Regions from separate parts of the Kribbella yunnanensis genome, predicted to be linked through region 3. Evidence: riboswitches for the same ligand, from Rfam matches in the RefSeq annotation. Region 3 holds a riboswitch; each other region holds the start of a gene.
The links. Region 3 has a riboswitch for glycine ahead of ABD231_RS12750 (L-serine ammonia-lyase). Riboswitches for the same ligand answer to the same signal wherever they lie in the genome.
Positions count from the first base shown of each region.

Region 1: another riboswitch for glycine. It lies ahead of gcvT (glycine cleavage system aminomethyltransferase GcvT); the one in region 3 lies ahead of ABD231_RS12750 (L-serine ammonia-lyase).
Region 2: another riboswitch for glycine. It lies ahead of gcvP (aminomethyl-transferring glycine dehydrogenase); the one in region 3 lies ahead of ABD231_RS12750 (L-serine ammonia-lyase).

Region 1 is NZ_BAAANF010000003.1:54,669-59,790, reverse strand. Features, by position in the region: gene glyA (serine hydroxymethyltransferase) at 5-1,276, opposite strand; gene gcvH (glycine cleavage system protein GcvH) at 1,278-1,652, opposite strand; gene gcvT (glycine cleavage system aminomethyltransferase GcvT) at 1,652-2,770, opposite strand; glycine riboswitch at 2,826-2,937, opposite strand; glycine riboswitch at 2,938-3,032, opposite strand; gene ABD231_RS05120 (hypothetical protein) at 3,115-4,368, shown strand; gene ABD231_RS05115 (S8 family serine peptidase) at 4,372-5,122, opposite strand, start outside.
Region 2 is NZ_BAAANF010000018.1:187,392-192,513, forward strand. Features, by position in the region: gene gcvP (aminomethyl-transferring glycine dehydrogenase) at 1-1,731, opposite strand, end outside; glycine riboswitch at 1,811-1,901, opposite strand; gene ABD231_RS28505 (MerR family transcriptional regulator) at 1,923-2,543, opposite strand; gene ABD231_RS28510 (bifunctional nuclease family protein) at 2,732-3,223, opposite strand; gene ftsR (transcriptional regulator FtsR) at 3,247-3,906, opposite strand; gene ABD231_RS28520 (zinc-ribbon and FHA domain-containing protein) at 3,893-4,423, opposite strand; gene gcvH (glycine cleavage system protein GcvH) at 4,544-4,924, opposite strand; gene ABD231_RS28530 (DUF881 domain-containing protein) at 4,991-5,122, opposite strand, start outside.
Region 3 is NZ_BAAANF010000008.1:260,910-266,031, reverse strand. Features, by position in the region: gene ABD231_RS12750 (L-serine ammonia-lyase) at 325-1,698, opposite strand; glycine riboswitch at 1,780-1,871, opposite strand; gene ABD231_RS12745 (DUF3817 domain-containing protein) at 2,037-2,384, opposite strand; gene ABD231_RS12740 (alpha/beta fold hydrolase) at 2,482-3,921, shown strand; gene ABD231_RS12735 (helix-turn-helix domain-containing protein) at 3,926-4,792, opposite strand; gene ABD231_RS12730 (DUF6879 family protein) at 4,789-5,122, opposite strand, start outside.

The DNA of each region.
Region 1 (5,122 bases), on a different contig from region 3:
GCGCTCAGAGCGCCGGGTACAGCGGGAACTTCGCGGTGAGCAGGCCGACCCGATCGCGCAAACCATCGAGCACGGATTCGTCGGCCGGGTGGACGAGTGCGGTCGCGATGATGTCCGCGACCTCCGCGAACTCGGCCGGACCGAAACCGCGGGCGGCGAGGGCCGGCGTACCGATGCGCAGCCCGGAGGAGATCATCGGCGGCCGCGGGTCGAACGGTACGGCGTTCCGGTTCACGGTGAGGCCGACCGAGTGCAACCGGTCTTCGGCCTGCTGCCCGTCGAGCTCGGAGTTCCGCAGATCGACCAGCACCAGGTGCACCTGGGTGCCGCCGGTGAGCACCGAGATCCCGGCCGCGCGGACGTCATCGGCCGACAGCCGCGAGGCGATCGCCTGCGCGCCGTCGAGGGTACGGCGTTGCCGGTCGCGGAACTCGTCGGATGCCGCCAGCTTGAAGCCCACGGCCTTGGCCGCGATCACGTGTTCCAGCGGACCGCCCTGTTGTCCGGGGAAGACCGCAGAGTTGAACTTCTTCGCCAGGTCGGCGCGGTTGGTGAGGATGACACCACCCCGCGGACCGCCGAGGGTCTTGTGGGTCGTCGTGGTGACGACGTCGGCGTGGGGGACCGGGTTTGGGTGCAGCCCCGCGGCAACCAAACCGGCGAAATGCGCCATGTCGACCATCAGATACGCGCCGACCAGATCGGCGATCCGCCGGAACTCGGCGAAGTCGAGGTGCAGCGGGTACGCCGACCAGCCCGCCACGATCAGCTTCGGCCGATGCTCGAGGGCGAGTCGCTCGACCTCGGCCATGTCGACCACGAAGTCGGTGTCACGGACGTGGTACGCGACGACGTCGTACAGCTTGCCGCTGAAGTTGAGGCGCATGCCGTGGGTGAGGTGACCGCCGTGCGCGAGGTCGAGACCGAGGATCGTGTCACCCGGATCGAGCAGCGCGAACATGGCGGCCGCGTTCGCCTGGGCGCCGGAGTGCGGCTGAACGTTGGCGAAGTCGGCACCGAACAGCGCCTTCACCCGGTCGATGGCCAGCTGCTCGACCACGTCGACGTGCTCGCAGCCGCCGTAATACCGGCGGCCGGGGTAGCCCTCGGCGTACTTGTTGGTGAGGACGGAACCCTGCGCTTCCATGACCGCGAGCGGGGCGAAGTTCTCGCTGGCGATGAGTTCGAGGGTGTCGCGCTGACGCCCGAGCTCGGCCGTGACCGCAGCGTGGATCTCGGGGTCGAACTCGGCCAGACTCTGATCGAGGGTGCTCATCTCACTCACCTCCGATCAGTGCCTCGTAGGCCGCCGCGTCCAGCAGCTTGGTGGGCCCGCTGACCTTGATCCGAAGGAGCCAGCCGGCCTGGTACGGATCGGTGTTCAGCAGACCGGGATCGGCGACGACCGCCTCGTTGAGTTCGACGACCTCGCCGTCGACCGGCGCGAACAGGTCGCTCACCGACTTGGTCGACTCGATCTCGCCGCACGCGTCACCGGTCAGAATGGTGCTGCCGACGGCCGGCAGGTCGACGTACACGACGTCACCCAGGGCCTCACCCGCGAAGGCGGTGATGCCTACGGTCGCGATGTCGCCCTCCAGAGCGACCCACTCGTGGTCTTCGGTGTAGTTCAGTTCAGAAGGAACAGACATCAGGACTCCTGGCGGCGGTAGAAGGGGAGGGGGACGACGAGTACGTCGTCGTGGGTGCCGCGGATGTCGACCTGCAGGCGGGTGCCCGGCTCCTCGAAGGCGCTGTCGACATAGGCCATCGCGATGGGGTGACCGAGCGTCGGCGACGGTGCGCCGCTCGTCACGGCGCCGATCTCACGGCCGGTGGCCGGATCCAGTACGGCGTACCCGCTGCGCGGTGAGCGGCGGCCTGATGAAGTCAGCCCGACGAGCACCCGCTGGGCGCCTTCGTCGCGGCGGCGGGCGAGTGCCTCGCGACCGACGAAGTCCTCTTCCTTGCTGAACGCAACGACCCGCCCGAGCCCGGCCTCGAACGGCGTCAGCTCGCGGCTGAGTTCGTTGCCATACAACGGCATTCCGGCTTCGAGCCGCAAGGTGTCCCGGCAGGCCAAACCGCACGGCTTCAGCTCGTACGGCGTTCCGACCCGCAGCAGCTCGGCCCAGATCTGCGGAGCCTCGGCCGGGCGGCAGTAGATCTCGAAACCGTCCTCACCGGTGTACCCGGTCCGCGCGAGCAAGATGTTGCTTCCGGCAAGCGTGGTTTCGGTGATCGCGTAGTACTTGAGGTCGTCCAGGTCGGCATCCGACAGCTCGCCCACGATCTGTACGGCGACCGGCCCCTGAACCGCGATCAGCGCCCAGTCCTCGGTGGTGTCCCGGAGTTCGGTGGAACTGTGCCCGTTTTTTGAGGCGGCGATCCGCTGCTTGAGCTCGTCGCGGACGACGTCGGTGTTGCTCGCGTTGGCGACGATCAGGAAGTGGTCCTCGGCCAGCCGGTAGACGACCAGGTCGTCGATGATGCCGCCGTCCTCGGCGCACAGCATCGAGTACCGCGCCCGGCCGATACCGATCTTCGACGGGCGCCCGACCAGGCTGTGGTCGAGTGCCCGGGCCGCGCAGGCGCCGATCACCTCGAGCTCGCCCATGTGCGACAGGTCGAACAACCCGGCCGTGGTCCGGACAGCCGTGTGTTCGGCGATATCGGAGGTGTAGCGCACCGGCATGTTCCAGCCGGCGAAATCGGTAAAAGATGCACCGAGCTGCTGGTGCTCAGCCTGCAACGGAGTCGCGCGTGTCATGAGTGGGAGGCTCCCTCGGTCAGGCACCGCGAAATGCGGTGCCACTGCTGGGTGACCTCCCCGCTCTGTCATCTGTACCTGAGAGCTTCACCGCCGGGTGAGGCGGTTTGCACCGTGGGTGCGGGTGTCCTCGCAGCTACGCGGGGGCCCGGCTTTCCAGAGTTCGCCTCATCGGAACGGTCAGTGGGCCTGAGAGATTCTGGGGAGATTTGCTCCTTCGGCGCCGGGTCATGGTGAGCCCGGACTCTCCCGCCCCGATTCGAACGGCGCGATATGCAGTTGAGCCGCCGACTCTAGCAGCAGCTGACCGCTCCGGGACCCGCCGATGTGATTGGCTCGACTCCATGACCGGGAACCAGATCTTCAGCCTGATCCTGATTGTGCTGCTGCTGGCCGGTACGGCGGTCGGCGTGGGGCTGTTCGTCCGGCGGCAGCGGTATGTCAAGTCATTGCGGGATCGCGGCTGGACGTTCGTGGGCAGCCCGGTGTTCGACTCGGTGGCGCGGCTGTCCAATCCGCCGTTCGGGATGGGGTTCACGCGGAATCCGGACGACCAGATCACCGGCCTGACCACCGCCGGGCGGCCGTTTCAGGTGATCGAGTACGGCAGTGAGTACTGGAAGGGCTGGGTCGGCATGGTGACGTTGTCACGCCGGCTGCCGGAGTTGTGGATCACGGGTGGGCAGACCGTGCCGCGGTCCGGCGTGGCCGCGACGATGGTGCCGGTGCCACCGCAGCTGGGCGCGGGCTGGGCGGTTGGCGTCCAGGACCCGGCGTTCGCTACCGAGGTGCTCAGCGGTCAGCTGTGTACCGCCTTGCTCACGCTGGCGGGTGGACAGCCGGGCGTGAATCTCAGCATCGATGGCGACCAGCTCGTCATCCTCGATCCGCCGCGCAAGGATCCCGAGCTGCTGGCGCCGTGGCTGGACCAGGTGGCCTTGCTCGCGGCAGCCATCGACGCGCTGCCGCTGGACCGCTGGATCCAGCCGCCGAAGGAACCGCGGCTGAGCTTCTACCAGCACCCGGACTGGTACTGGATCGGCCAGGACGACAGCCTGCTGCACAGCACGCCGGTGACGCAGAGCGGACACGATCACAGCACGAGCGAGGTGATCCGCGGCCGGGACGGCGACGGGCCGCCGTTCGTCGCCTTCACCCACCACTGGAAGACCACCCGCACCGAGAGCTCCACCGACTCCGAGGGCCGGACGACCACACGCACGGTGACCGAGAACCACAGTGAGCCGATTCTCGGCTTCGAGCTGCCGGTAGGGATGCCCTGGCTGCAGGTCAGCCGGCGCGGGTTCGGGTCCGGGATCAGTTTCGAGAGCGAAGCCTTCAACGAGGAGTTCGCGATCCACGCCCGGGACCAGAAGTTCGCGTACGACGTCATTCACCCGCGCCAGATGGAGTTCCTGATGGCAGTCAAACCGGCGTCGTTCCAGGTGGTCGGCAACTGGGCCTGGTTCGAGGCCGGCCGGCACGACCACCAGACGATTGCCCGGTGCTCCTATTTCCTCCGGGACTTCCTGGCCCGGGTCCCGCGCTTCGTGTGGAAGAACCTAGGCCTGCAGGACTCGCCATACCCGCAGGCCTAGGCCCTACTTAGTCAGACCATACGCCTTGGTGACTTGTTGCTGAAGGCGCCCACCTGCCGCGTCGGTGACGTCCAGCTTCAGATCGACCGTGCCGCCTGCTCGGGCGGCCGGGTGGTTGACGCTGGCCGTGTACAGCGTCGCCGACTTCTTGGACAACGGCACCGGCTTCCAGCTGCGGCCGTCGTACGACATCAGCAGCTTCACACTCTTGTACGACGCGGTCGGAGCGCCGGTCTGGTGGCGCAACGACACGGTGAGCGGCGTCGCCGTACCGACGCGGGCCTGGTTCAGGTTGGTTGCCTGCGGCAAGCCGAGGTCGGCGAGGATCAGCGGCATCGTCTCAGCCGCACCAGCCCGGGAGCGGAAGTCCCACGTGCTGCGGATCTGCGTGGAGTACTTCCACCACGGCTCGCTCCGCTGCACGTCCAGTGCGAGCTGATAGTTGCCGGGGGCATCAGGCACTGGCCCGTTGATCAGCAGTTCCTCCGCCTCGACCAGGACCTTCCCGTCGCGTTTCAGCGATAGCGCGTAGGTGCCGGTGGACAAGCCGTCCGGCTCCTCGTACTGCGCCCCACCCGCGACGAACGGCGCAAGCCCGATCACCAGATTCTTGCCAGTCCTCTGCACACCGATGTCTGACGGCCAAGTCGTAGTTGCCGACGGCAACCCCGAGGTCGCGACCGGTCCACCCCAGGCGACCGTACGGCGCTCGCCCGTCCGATAACGGTATGCCGCCGCGCGGCCCCGGCTGCCG
Region 2 (5,122 bases), on a different contig from region 3:
GTCTTCGTTGCCCTGGGCCCGGTGGTAGCCGCGGATCGCCAGCAGTCCGGCGAGCTCACCCTGCGAACCCGCGTTCGGCTGGATGGACACCTTCGCGTACCCGGTGACCTCGGCCAGCCAGCGCTCCAGCTGACCGATCAGCTTCACGTACCCGGCGGCGTCCTCGATCGGCGCCAGCGGGTGCATATCGGCGAACTCGGGCCAGGTGACCGCCTCCATCTCGGTGGTCGCGTTCAGCTTCATCGTGCACGAGCCGAGCGGGATCATGCCGCGGTCGAGCGCGTAGTCCTTGTCGGACAGCTTGCGCAGGTAGCGCAGCATCGACGTCTCGGACTTGTGCGTGTTGAAGACCGGGTGCGTCAGGTACTCCGACGTCCGCGGTACGGCGATCTCGGGCGCGGCCAGCGTGTCGTCGTACTGGACGCCGAAGGACTGGCAGACCCGGGTCAGCGCGGCGACATCGGTCTTCTCGTCGCACGAGATGCCGACGTGGTCGGCGTCGACCTGGCGCAGCCAGATGCCGTTCTGCCGGGCGGCGTCAACGACGTCCGCAGCGGCACCGGGGACACGCGCCAGCACGGTGTCGAAGAAGTCGCCGTGCACGACCTCGACACCACCGGCACGCAGCGACGCGGCCAGCTTGCCCGCGAAACCGTGCACGCGACCGGCGATCGCCTGCAGCCCATCCGGTCCGTGGTAGACGGCGTACATGGACGCAACGACGGCCAGCAGGACCTGCGCCGTACAGATGTTGGAGGTCGCCTTCTCGCGACGGATGTGCTGCTCACGCGTCTGCAGCGCGAGCCGGTACGCCGGGGCACCGTCGGCGTCGACCGAGACACCGACCAGCCGACCGGGCAGCGACCGCTCGAGACCGGCGCGGACCGACATGAAGCCGGCGTGCGGACCGCCGTAGAAGAGCGGTACGCCGAAGCGCTGCGAAGAGCCGATGACGATGTCGGCGCCGGCCTCCCCCGGTGCCTCGAGCAACGTCAGGGCGAGCAGGTCGGAAGCGACCGCGACCAGCGTCTCGCGCTCGTGTGCGGCGGCGATCAGCGGCTTGAGGTCACGGACAGCGCCGCCGGAACCCGGGTACTGCACCAGGAAGCCGAAGAAGTCGCCCTCGGGCAGACCGTCGATGGTGTCGGCGACGACGACCTCGATGCCGAGTGCCTCGGCGCGGGTCTCGACGACCGCGATCGTCTGTGCGAAGCAGTCGGAGTCGACCAGGAAGCGGTTCGACTTGCTCTTGCGGTTGGAGCGGTGCGCGAGCGTCATCGCCTCGGCGGCCGCGGTGCCCTCGTCGAGCAGCGACGCGTTGGCGGTCGGGAGACCGGTCAGGTCCGAGACGACGGTCTGGAAGTTCAGGAGCGCCTCGAGCCGGCCCTGCGAGATCTCCGGCTGGTACGGCGTGTAGGCCGTGTACCAGGCCGGGTTCTCGACCAGGCGGCGGACGATCACCGACGGCGTGAAGGTGCCGTAGTAGCCCTGCCCGATCATCGAGGTCGCGACGTTGTTGCGGGCCGCGAGCTGGCGCAACTCCGTCAGCGCGTCGACCTCGGAGGCCGGCTCCGGGAGGCGCAGCGGTTCGGTCGACCGGATCGAGGCCGGTACGGCGGCATCCGCGAGCGCGTCGACGTCGGCGTACCCGAGCAGTTCGACCATCCGCGCGACCTCGTCGGGGCGGGGCCCGATGTGCCGGTCGGCGAAGATTGCAGAGATTTCGGTCATCGAAAGAGGCTCCGTTGCTTGCAGTAGCTTCCGGGTGGCCTCCCCCTCTGTCACGCACGAGTGCACGCTTCAGAGTTGCCTGACGCACCCGGTCCATGGGCCTGAGAGGTTCCGGGGAGGAATTGCCCCTTCGGCGCCCGGTGTGAACGGGTCTCTCCCGAGTGCGGTGAACAGCTACAGAGCAGAGTACCTCAGCCGGCTGCGCGGGCCCGGCGGCGGGCAGCCAGCTCGTCGCTGGCGTGGGACTCGTCCTCGCCCTCGCCGTGACCGTCGGCACGCTCGGTGGGCAGCTCGGACAGTGAACCCTCGACCTCGCGCCAGACACCGCCGAGGGCGATCCCGAAGACTCCCTGGCCACCGGCCAGTAGGTCGATGACCTCGTCCGGTGAGGTGCACATGTAGACCGACGCGCCGTCACTCATCAGCGTGATCTGGGTCAGGTCGTCGATCCCGCGCTTGCTCAGGTGGGCGATCGCGGTCCGGATCTGCTGCAGCGAGATCCCGGCGTCGAGCAGCCGCTTGATCACCTTCAGCAACAGAACGTCACGGAAACCGTACAACCGCTGGGTGCCGGAGCCGGTCGCCGGGCGCACCGACGGGGAGACCAGGCCGGTCCGCGCCCAGTAGTCGAGCTGGCGGTAGGTGATCCCGGCCGCGGCGCAGGCCGTCGGCCCACGGAACCCGACATCCTCCGGCATCGGCCGCAGATCGTCGTCGAACAGCAGACCCTGAACGCCGGCAGTGGCGGCCGCCTCGGCGCGTGCTTCGGACGTCGACTGCGCCGTCAGATCCGTGTCGCCGGTGCGTGTCACGCCTGAGCCTCCCTGGATACCGACTGGAACGAGCCATCTCCGTGGAGTAACAGTTCCCCACGACTCCTTCACGGTAAGCCGCCGACCTGGGAGGGTCAACGACAACCGCTCCGAGCGGCTAGCGTGTCGCGACTCCCAGACGAATCGTTACCTTCCCGGTCTTGAGGCTCAGCCTCCAGTCTTTGGGCTCAGCTCTTGTCGAAGTCTTCCGGGGTGACCTGGTCGAGGAACTCGCGGAAGCGCTCGACCTCCTCTTCCTCCTGCACCTCGTCGGCCTCGGTCTCACTCTCCGGGACCGGGATCCCGGCCTCGGCGAGGATCTCCTCGGTGCAGAACACCGGCGTACCGGTGCGCAGCGCGATCGCGATCGAGTCCGACGGGCGGGCCGAGATCTCGGTCTTGTCGTCGAAGACCAGGATCGCCTCGAACACCCCGTCGGTCAGGTTCACGATCCGGACCTGACTGAGCGTGTGCCCGAGCACCCGGATCGTCTCCGCGAACAGATCATGCGTCAGTGGCCGCGGTGGCTCCATCCCCTGCTGGGCGAAAGCGATCGCACTCGCCTCGGCCGCACCGATCCAGATCGGCAGGTACCGCTCGCCGCCGACCTCCCGGAGCAGCACGATGGGCTGACTCGAGGGCATCTCGACCCGGACTCCGACTACGTCGACTTCGCGCACACCTTCAGCCTACTCCGCGGTGGTCAGTGCGGCAGCCGGGATCTCACCAGTGCCGTGTGCAACCGCACAGTGAGGGCTGCCAACTCTTGGGTTTGGTCGGTACGGCGGGGGCCGGTGACCTGCTCGATCAGTCCTACCTCGCGGTCGGCCGCGGTGCGGAACGGGCGCAGGTGACGGGGTTCGATGCCGTACGTCGCCAGTTCGGCGGCGACTTGGGCGACGACGATCGCGTCGCCGCCGTAATGCTTGCCCTCGGCCACGATCAGGCCGTGACTCTCCAGCTCGGCGAGCAACGCCGTACTGACTCCGGCGGCTGCGCAGAGCTCCGCCTTGGTCAGCCGCAGGTCGGTGCCGGTGGCACCGAAGTCGTCGGCGGCCGGCCCGGAGGCCGGCGTACTGGGGGCGATCGGCGGTCCACCGGCCGCCGGGCGCAGACCGCGGTCGATCGCACCGAGGTGCTCCTTGATGACCTTCAGCGGCAGGTACTGGTCACGTTGCGCGGTCAGCACGTAGCGCAGCCGCTCCACATCACCCGCGCTGAACTTGCGGTAGCCCGACGCGGTGCGCGCCGGTGTCACCAGCCCCTCGGCCTCGAGGAACCTGATCTTGGAGATGGTGACATCGGTGAACTCGGCCTGCAGGATCTGCAGGACCTCGCCGATCGAGAGCTCAGGCTTGGCCACTGGCGTAGTAGACCAGCCGGTACTTGCCGATCTGGACCTCGTCACCGTTGTTCAGCTGGACCTCGTCGATCCGGTCCCGGTTCACGTAGGTCCCGTTCAGGCTGCCGACGTCGCGGACCTTGACGCCGTACGCGTCGCGGCGGAACTCGGCGTGCCGGCGGGACACCGTCACGTCGTCCAGGAAGATGTCGCTGTCCGGGTGCCGGCCCGCGGTCACCACGTCGACGTCGAGCAGGAACCGCGACCCCGCGTTCGGGCCGCGCTGCACGATCAGCAGCGCCGATCCGGCCGGCAGTGCACCGACCGCGGCCTGGTCGTCGGCCGACAGCGGCTCGCCCTGGTCGAAGCGCTCGGTCTCCGGCTCGGCGCTGATCGGCGTCAGCATCGCGGTGTCGGTGACACCCGGCGTCGGCGTCGCGGCGGCCGGCCGGTCCGCCCCAGGGAGCATGGCTCCGCACTGCGAGCAGAAGCGGCTGCCCTCGGAGTTCTCGTGCCCGCACTGGTTGCAGAACGGCATGCTGTGATCCTCCCGATCGCCGTTAGGCGACGTTGTGTCGTAGACCCCGTGGTTACAGTGTGGACCCGGACCCCAACCCTCGATCAGCGGTTGAGGTCCGGTAAACCTATCAGTGACGCCCTAGCTCGGGTCGAGCTGGCCCTGGTAGGTCTCGGCGTCCATCAGGGCGTCGACCTCGGCGTCGTCGTCGACCTCGATGTCGAGCAGCCAGCCCTCGCCGTACGGGTCGGTGTTGACCAGGTCGGGCTGGTCGGCCAGGGCCTCGTTGACGGCCCGCACGGTCCCGTTCACCGGGGCGAACAGGTCGCTGACGCTCTTGGTCGACTCGAGCTCGCCACAGGAGTCGCCGGCGCGCACCACGCTGCCGACCTCGGGGAGCTGGACGTACACGATGTCACCGAGCGCGTCCTGCGCGAAGTCGGTGATACCGACCCGCACCGGGCCCTCGCCGGCCTTCACCCACTCGTGCTCGGCCGTGTACTTCAGGTCTTCGGGGTACACCGTCGTTCCTCTTTCTCGAAGCCGGACTGGACGTTACTTTGACGGGCTTTGACTACTTGACTGTGCCTATTTGGATGGGCTGGGCGCCGGGCGAGCGTAGCGATGCTCTTCTTGCGCGTGCAAGGCAGTGATGGCGACGTTGGTCTCCTCGTTCACGTCCGCCGTACCGCCCACCTGGGGACCGGTCACCTCACTGAC
Region 3 (5,122 bases):
CAACAACAGGAGGTATCCGCCAAATCGGCATCGTCTCTGCTCGGCTCAGGCGTGCGGAGAACTCTACGTACCCACCTACGTCCTGTCGCTCGGGCCGTTTCAGAGATCAGCACGGTCGAAGGTCGGCCAGTCGAGTGGCTCGTCCCAGACCCGGCTGTTCATCGCAGCCAGCCGAATACCCTCGCGGAGGAGCCGGGCATCCCCGTCGGCTGGGTGGATCCTCCGTCGGACAGGACGTATACGTCTGCTGGGCCCCCGGACTGCTGACGGCCAGCGTGGTGGCGACGTCTGATTGCGGTATACGTCCTGTGCTTAGGAGGATGCTCAGCATTCGATGACGTTGACGGCTAGGCCGCCACGGGAGGTCTCCTTGTACTTGATCTTCATGTCGGCGCCGGTTTCGCGCATGGTTTTGATGACCTTGTCGAGGGTGACTACGTGGACGCCATCGCCGTGCATGGCCATCCGGGCGGCGTTGATCGCCTTCACCGCGGCCATAGCGTTGCGTTCGATGCAGGGGATCTGGACGAGGCCGCCGACCGGGTCGCAGGTCAGGCCCAGGTTGTGTTCCATGGCGATCTCGGCTGCGTTCTCGACCTGTTCGGGAGTGCCGCCGAGGAGTTCGCACAGGCCGGCTGCGGCCATTGAGCAGGCTGAGCCGACTTCGCCTTGGCAGCCGACCTCGGCGCCGGAGATCGACGCGTTCTCCTTGTACAGAACGCCGATCGCCGCAGCGACCAGCAGGAACCGTACGGCGCCATCGTCGTTCGCGCCGGGGATGAACCGCCGGTAGTAGTGCAGTACGGCGGGAATGATGCCCGCGGCACCATTTGTCGGGGCGGTGACGATGCGGCCGCCGGAGGCGTTCTGTTCGTTGACGGCGAGGGCGAAGAGATTGACCCAGTCCATCACCTTCAGCGGGTCGACCGACCACGGGTCGCGGGTGAGCTTGTCGTGCAGGGCGTGCGCGCGGCGCGGGACCTTCAGCCCGCCGGGCAGGACACCCTCGGTCTCGCAGCCCTCCTTGACGCAGTCCTGCATGACCTGCCAGATCTTGAGCAGGCCGCTGTGGATCTCGTCCTCGGTCCGCCACGCCAGCTCGTTCGCGAGCATGACATCGCCGATCGACAACCCGGACTCGCGGCAACGGTCCAGCAACTCGGCACCGGTCAGGAACGGGTACTTCAGCACCGTGCTGTCCGGCACGATCCGGTCGCCGGCCGCGGCGTTCTCGTCGACCACGAAACCGCCGCCGACCGAGTAGTACGTGCGCTCCCGCAGTACGGCGCCGTCCGCCCCGCGAGCCAGGAAGGTCATCCCGTTCGGGTGGTACGGAAGGGCTTTGCGGCGATGCATGATCAGGTCGGTGTTCTCGTCGAACGCGATCTGATGAGTCCCGGCCAGCCGCAGCCGGCCGAGCTCGCGGATCGTCTCGACCCGGGCGTCGACGGAGTGCGTGGCAACGGTCTCGGGGTCTTCACCCTCGAGGCCGAGCAGCACCGCCTTGTTACTGCCGTGGCCGTGCCCGGTCGCACCGAGCGAGCCGAACAGCTGCGATTCGACCCGGGTCGTCGCGGTCAACAGACCGGCGTCCTGCAGGCCGAGCACGAACGTGCGGGCCGCGCGCATCGGTCCCACGGTATGTGAGCTCGACGGGCCGATCCCGATACTGAACAGGTCGAAGACACTGATCGCCATGATGCGGAGGTCCCTTCCGGTCGTCGTTGACCGAGAGTGGTGTCCTCCCCGCTCTGTTGGACTGCTGTCCTTCAGAGGTGCCTCGCCCGTGCGGTGAAGGTGCCTGAGAGATTCTTGGGGAGAGTTGCTCCTACGGCGCCCGGGTCAGTGGGTATCTCTCCCAATCCCACGCCGTAGCGAGCATGTGCTCGGTGCGGTGCATCGGTGCGCGGGGGCGAAGGGCTAGATGCGGCGCATCTTGCCCTTTGCACCCGTGCGGCGAGGTGCCGTGCCGAGTGCAGCGCAGTAGGTGTGGGATTGGGAGAGATGCCCTAAGCCCGGGTCTCTCCCGCACGGGTTCATGCGGCTGTTGAGTTAGCTTCCGGACGCGACGGTACGGCGGCCTGCTGGCTGCCGTCAATCCGGCCGGTCCGCACTGCCCAGATCTCGAAGAACCAGGTGAACAGCGGCGGAACACTCGCGGCCAGCGCGGCCAGGGTGACCGGCCACGACCAGCGCAGTGGACCGCGGACGAGCAGCACGGTCACGACGTACGCGACGAAGATGCCGCCGTGGATCGGGCCGAAGATCTTCACCCCGATCTCGTTGTCGGACAGCACGTACTTGAACAGCATGCCGATCAACAGGCCGGTCCACGAGATCGCCTCGGCGATCGCCACTGCCCGGAACCACCGTGAGTGTGTCATCGCGCCCGACCCTAACAAGTCCCCCAAGCCCGGCCCGGGGTGGTCTAGGGGCTGCTCCCCGATGTGCGGAGCAAGCGGTTACCGAAGGATCGGGGAGATGAAGAACCCCAGAACGCTGCTCAGGATCACCGCGTGGGGTGTGGTCCTGACAGTCACCGCGGCAAGCCTCGCCGCACTCCCCGCCTCGGCCGCCCCGGCCTCGGCCTCGGCCGCACCGCAGTGGACCGACTGCAAGCCGGAAGGCAAGGACGATCCGGCAGTGGTGCAAGGCTCGCAGTGCGCCACCTTGAAGCTCCCCGTCGACTGGCGGAACCCGAGCGGCCCGACCTTCAACCTCGAGATCGCCCGCCGGACGGCGAAACAGCCGGCCGAGCGCGTCGGCGTACTGGTGTTCGGTCCGGGCGGCCCGGGTGACTCCGGCATCGACCGGATCAAGACCGGGATCAGCCGGTTCAGCCCGGAACTGCAGGACCGCTTCGACATCGTCAGCTTCGATCCGCGCGGGATCGCGCGCAGCAACCCGATCAAGTGCACGAGCAGCCTGTACGCCGCGATGCCGTCACCGCTCGTCCGCGACCAGGCCGAGTTCGACGCGCTGATCGACTACAACCGCCGACTCGCCGACGATTGCCGCAAGCACACCGGCCCGCTCTACGACCACGTCGACACCTGGCAGACCGTCCGCGACGTCGACGCGATTCGCCGGGCACTCGGTGAGCGGCAGATCACCTTCCACGGCAGCTCATACGGCACCCCGCTCGGAGCGCAGTACGCCGAGACTTACCCGCAGCGCGTGCGTGCGATGGTCCTGGAGAGCGTGCTCGACCACAGTCTCGCGACGCCCCGCCAGTTCCTCGATCCGCAGGCCGCGTCTGTCCAGGACTCGTTCGACGAATTCGTCGACTGGTGCGACCGCACGACGACGTGCGCCCTGCACGGCCAGGACGTCCGCGCCCGCTGGGCCGAGCTCCGGAAGCAATCGGACAACCCGTTCATGGCCTCGTTCGCGGTGTTCCGGATGCTCTACGGCCCGCAGTGGAGCGCACTCGCCACCACCCTCCAGAAGGGCGTCATCCCCACCCCGCCCCCGCCGACCACGGAACTCGTCGCCAACACCCTCGTCCCGTTCTGCCAAGACTGGGACCTGCGCGTCGGTACCTACCCCGAGTACGCCGGCCTGCTGGCGCGGCTCGCTCGCAACAACCCGGACATGCCGTACCCCGGTCAGTTCATGGCCATCTCGCTCTGCCTGGGCGCACCCAAGGCGAACAACCCGCAACACCGCCTCGACGTCGACCACCTGAAGACGCCGATCCTGCTCTCCAACGCCCGCCACGACCCGGCCACGGCGTACTCGATGGCACAGAACGTCCAACGCCAGCTAGGCCGCGACGGCGTCCTGCTGACCTACGAAGGCTGGGGCCACGGCAGCTACAACAAGAGCCCGTGCATGACCGACACCATCGACAACTACCTGATCAACCGCAACATCCCCAAGCCCGGTACGACGTGCGCCGCCGTACCGCCGGTTGGGTAGTGGATCAGTCGCCGGACAGCAGCTCGCTCCGAAGGTTGTTGAGGAAATCGGAGAACTGCTGTCCGGTGCGAGCCGCCTTCTTCAGTACGGCGAACTGCCTGCGATACAGCTCGACGTCGTCGGGCCGACTGACAGTCAGGTAGGCGTGGATCGTCTCGACCTGAACGTACGGGTTCTCGTCATCGACGTCTTCGTTCAGCGTGAAGCCGTGCCACGGAATCGCCTGGGTCTCGACGTCCATGGGGATGATGCCGATGGAGACATTGCTGAGGGTGGCAAGGCTGGCGATCCGGTCGAGTTGGGCGATGAGGACCTGCTTCGGCCCGGGACGCCAGCGCAACGCCGCCTCGGTGAGGATGAATTCGAACGAGTGCCCCTGCTCATACAGAATCTGCTGCCGGTCGATCCGTCGTTGAACAGCCGCGGCATAGTCCTGTCCGCCAGTGAGATCTGAGGCGATGAAGACGAGACGAGCGTATTCGGCCGTCTGCAGCAGCCCTGGCACCAAGGTCGGCAGGAAGGATCGCTGAGTTCTCGCGACAGCTTCCCGTTCGCGGACTGTCTCCTGCATGTCCGCGAAGCTGTCCGCCCGCATGAACTCGTGCCAACTGTCGGCCTCGTTCAGTGCCGCCTCGGTGGCAGCAACCATCTGCTCGAGTCGGTCGATGGCACCGGCCTGCTCCAGCCACCGAGTCAGCTCAGGAACTGAGGCGAGCGCATCGCCGCGCTCGATCCGGCTCACCCTGGACTGACTCAGCCCCGTACGGAGAGCAATCTGGCGCCCACTCAGACCGGCCAGCGTGCGCAGCCGTCGCAGTTCAACTCCCAGGCCTTGCCTGGGAGTTCGCGGGGTCTGGTTGTGATCACTCACTCCGGTACGACGTCTGCCTTCCGTGCTGCCAGATAGGTGTTCAGACCGACTGAATGCCGCAACACGACCGCACGCTCGTCGCGGCACCTCTTCAGAACGGCCGGATCATCAGTGTGCTCGAAGCCGACGAAGTGACCTGCCTCGTCATAGTGCATCAGTACGGCGTACGCGTCCGGCGACTCGCTGTCGAACAGCCAGAAGTCCTCGCCGAGCGTGGACAACGACGAATCTGTCGCCCGATCCGCGATCCGGATCTGCTCCCCGGCCGCCTGCGACTCGACGTACCCGACAAGTTCGTAGCGCAGGTATTCCGACAACGGATGGTCGACG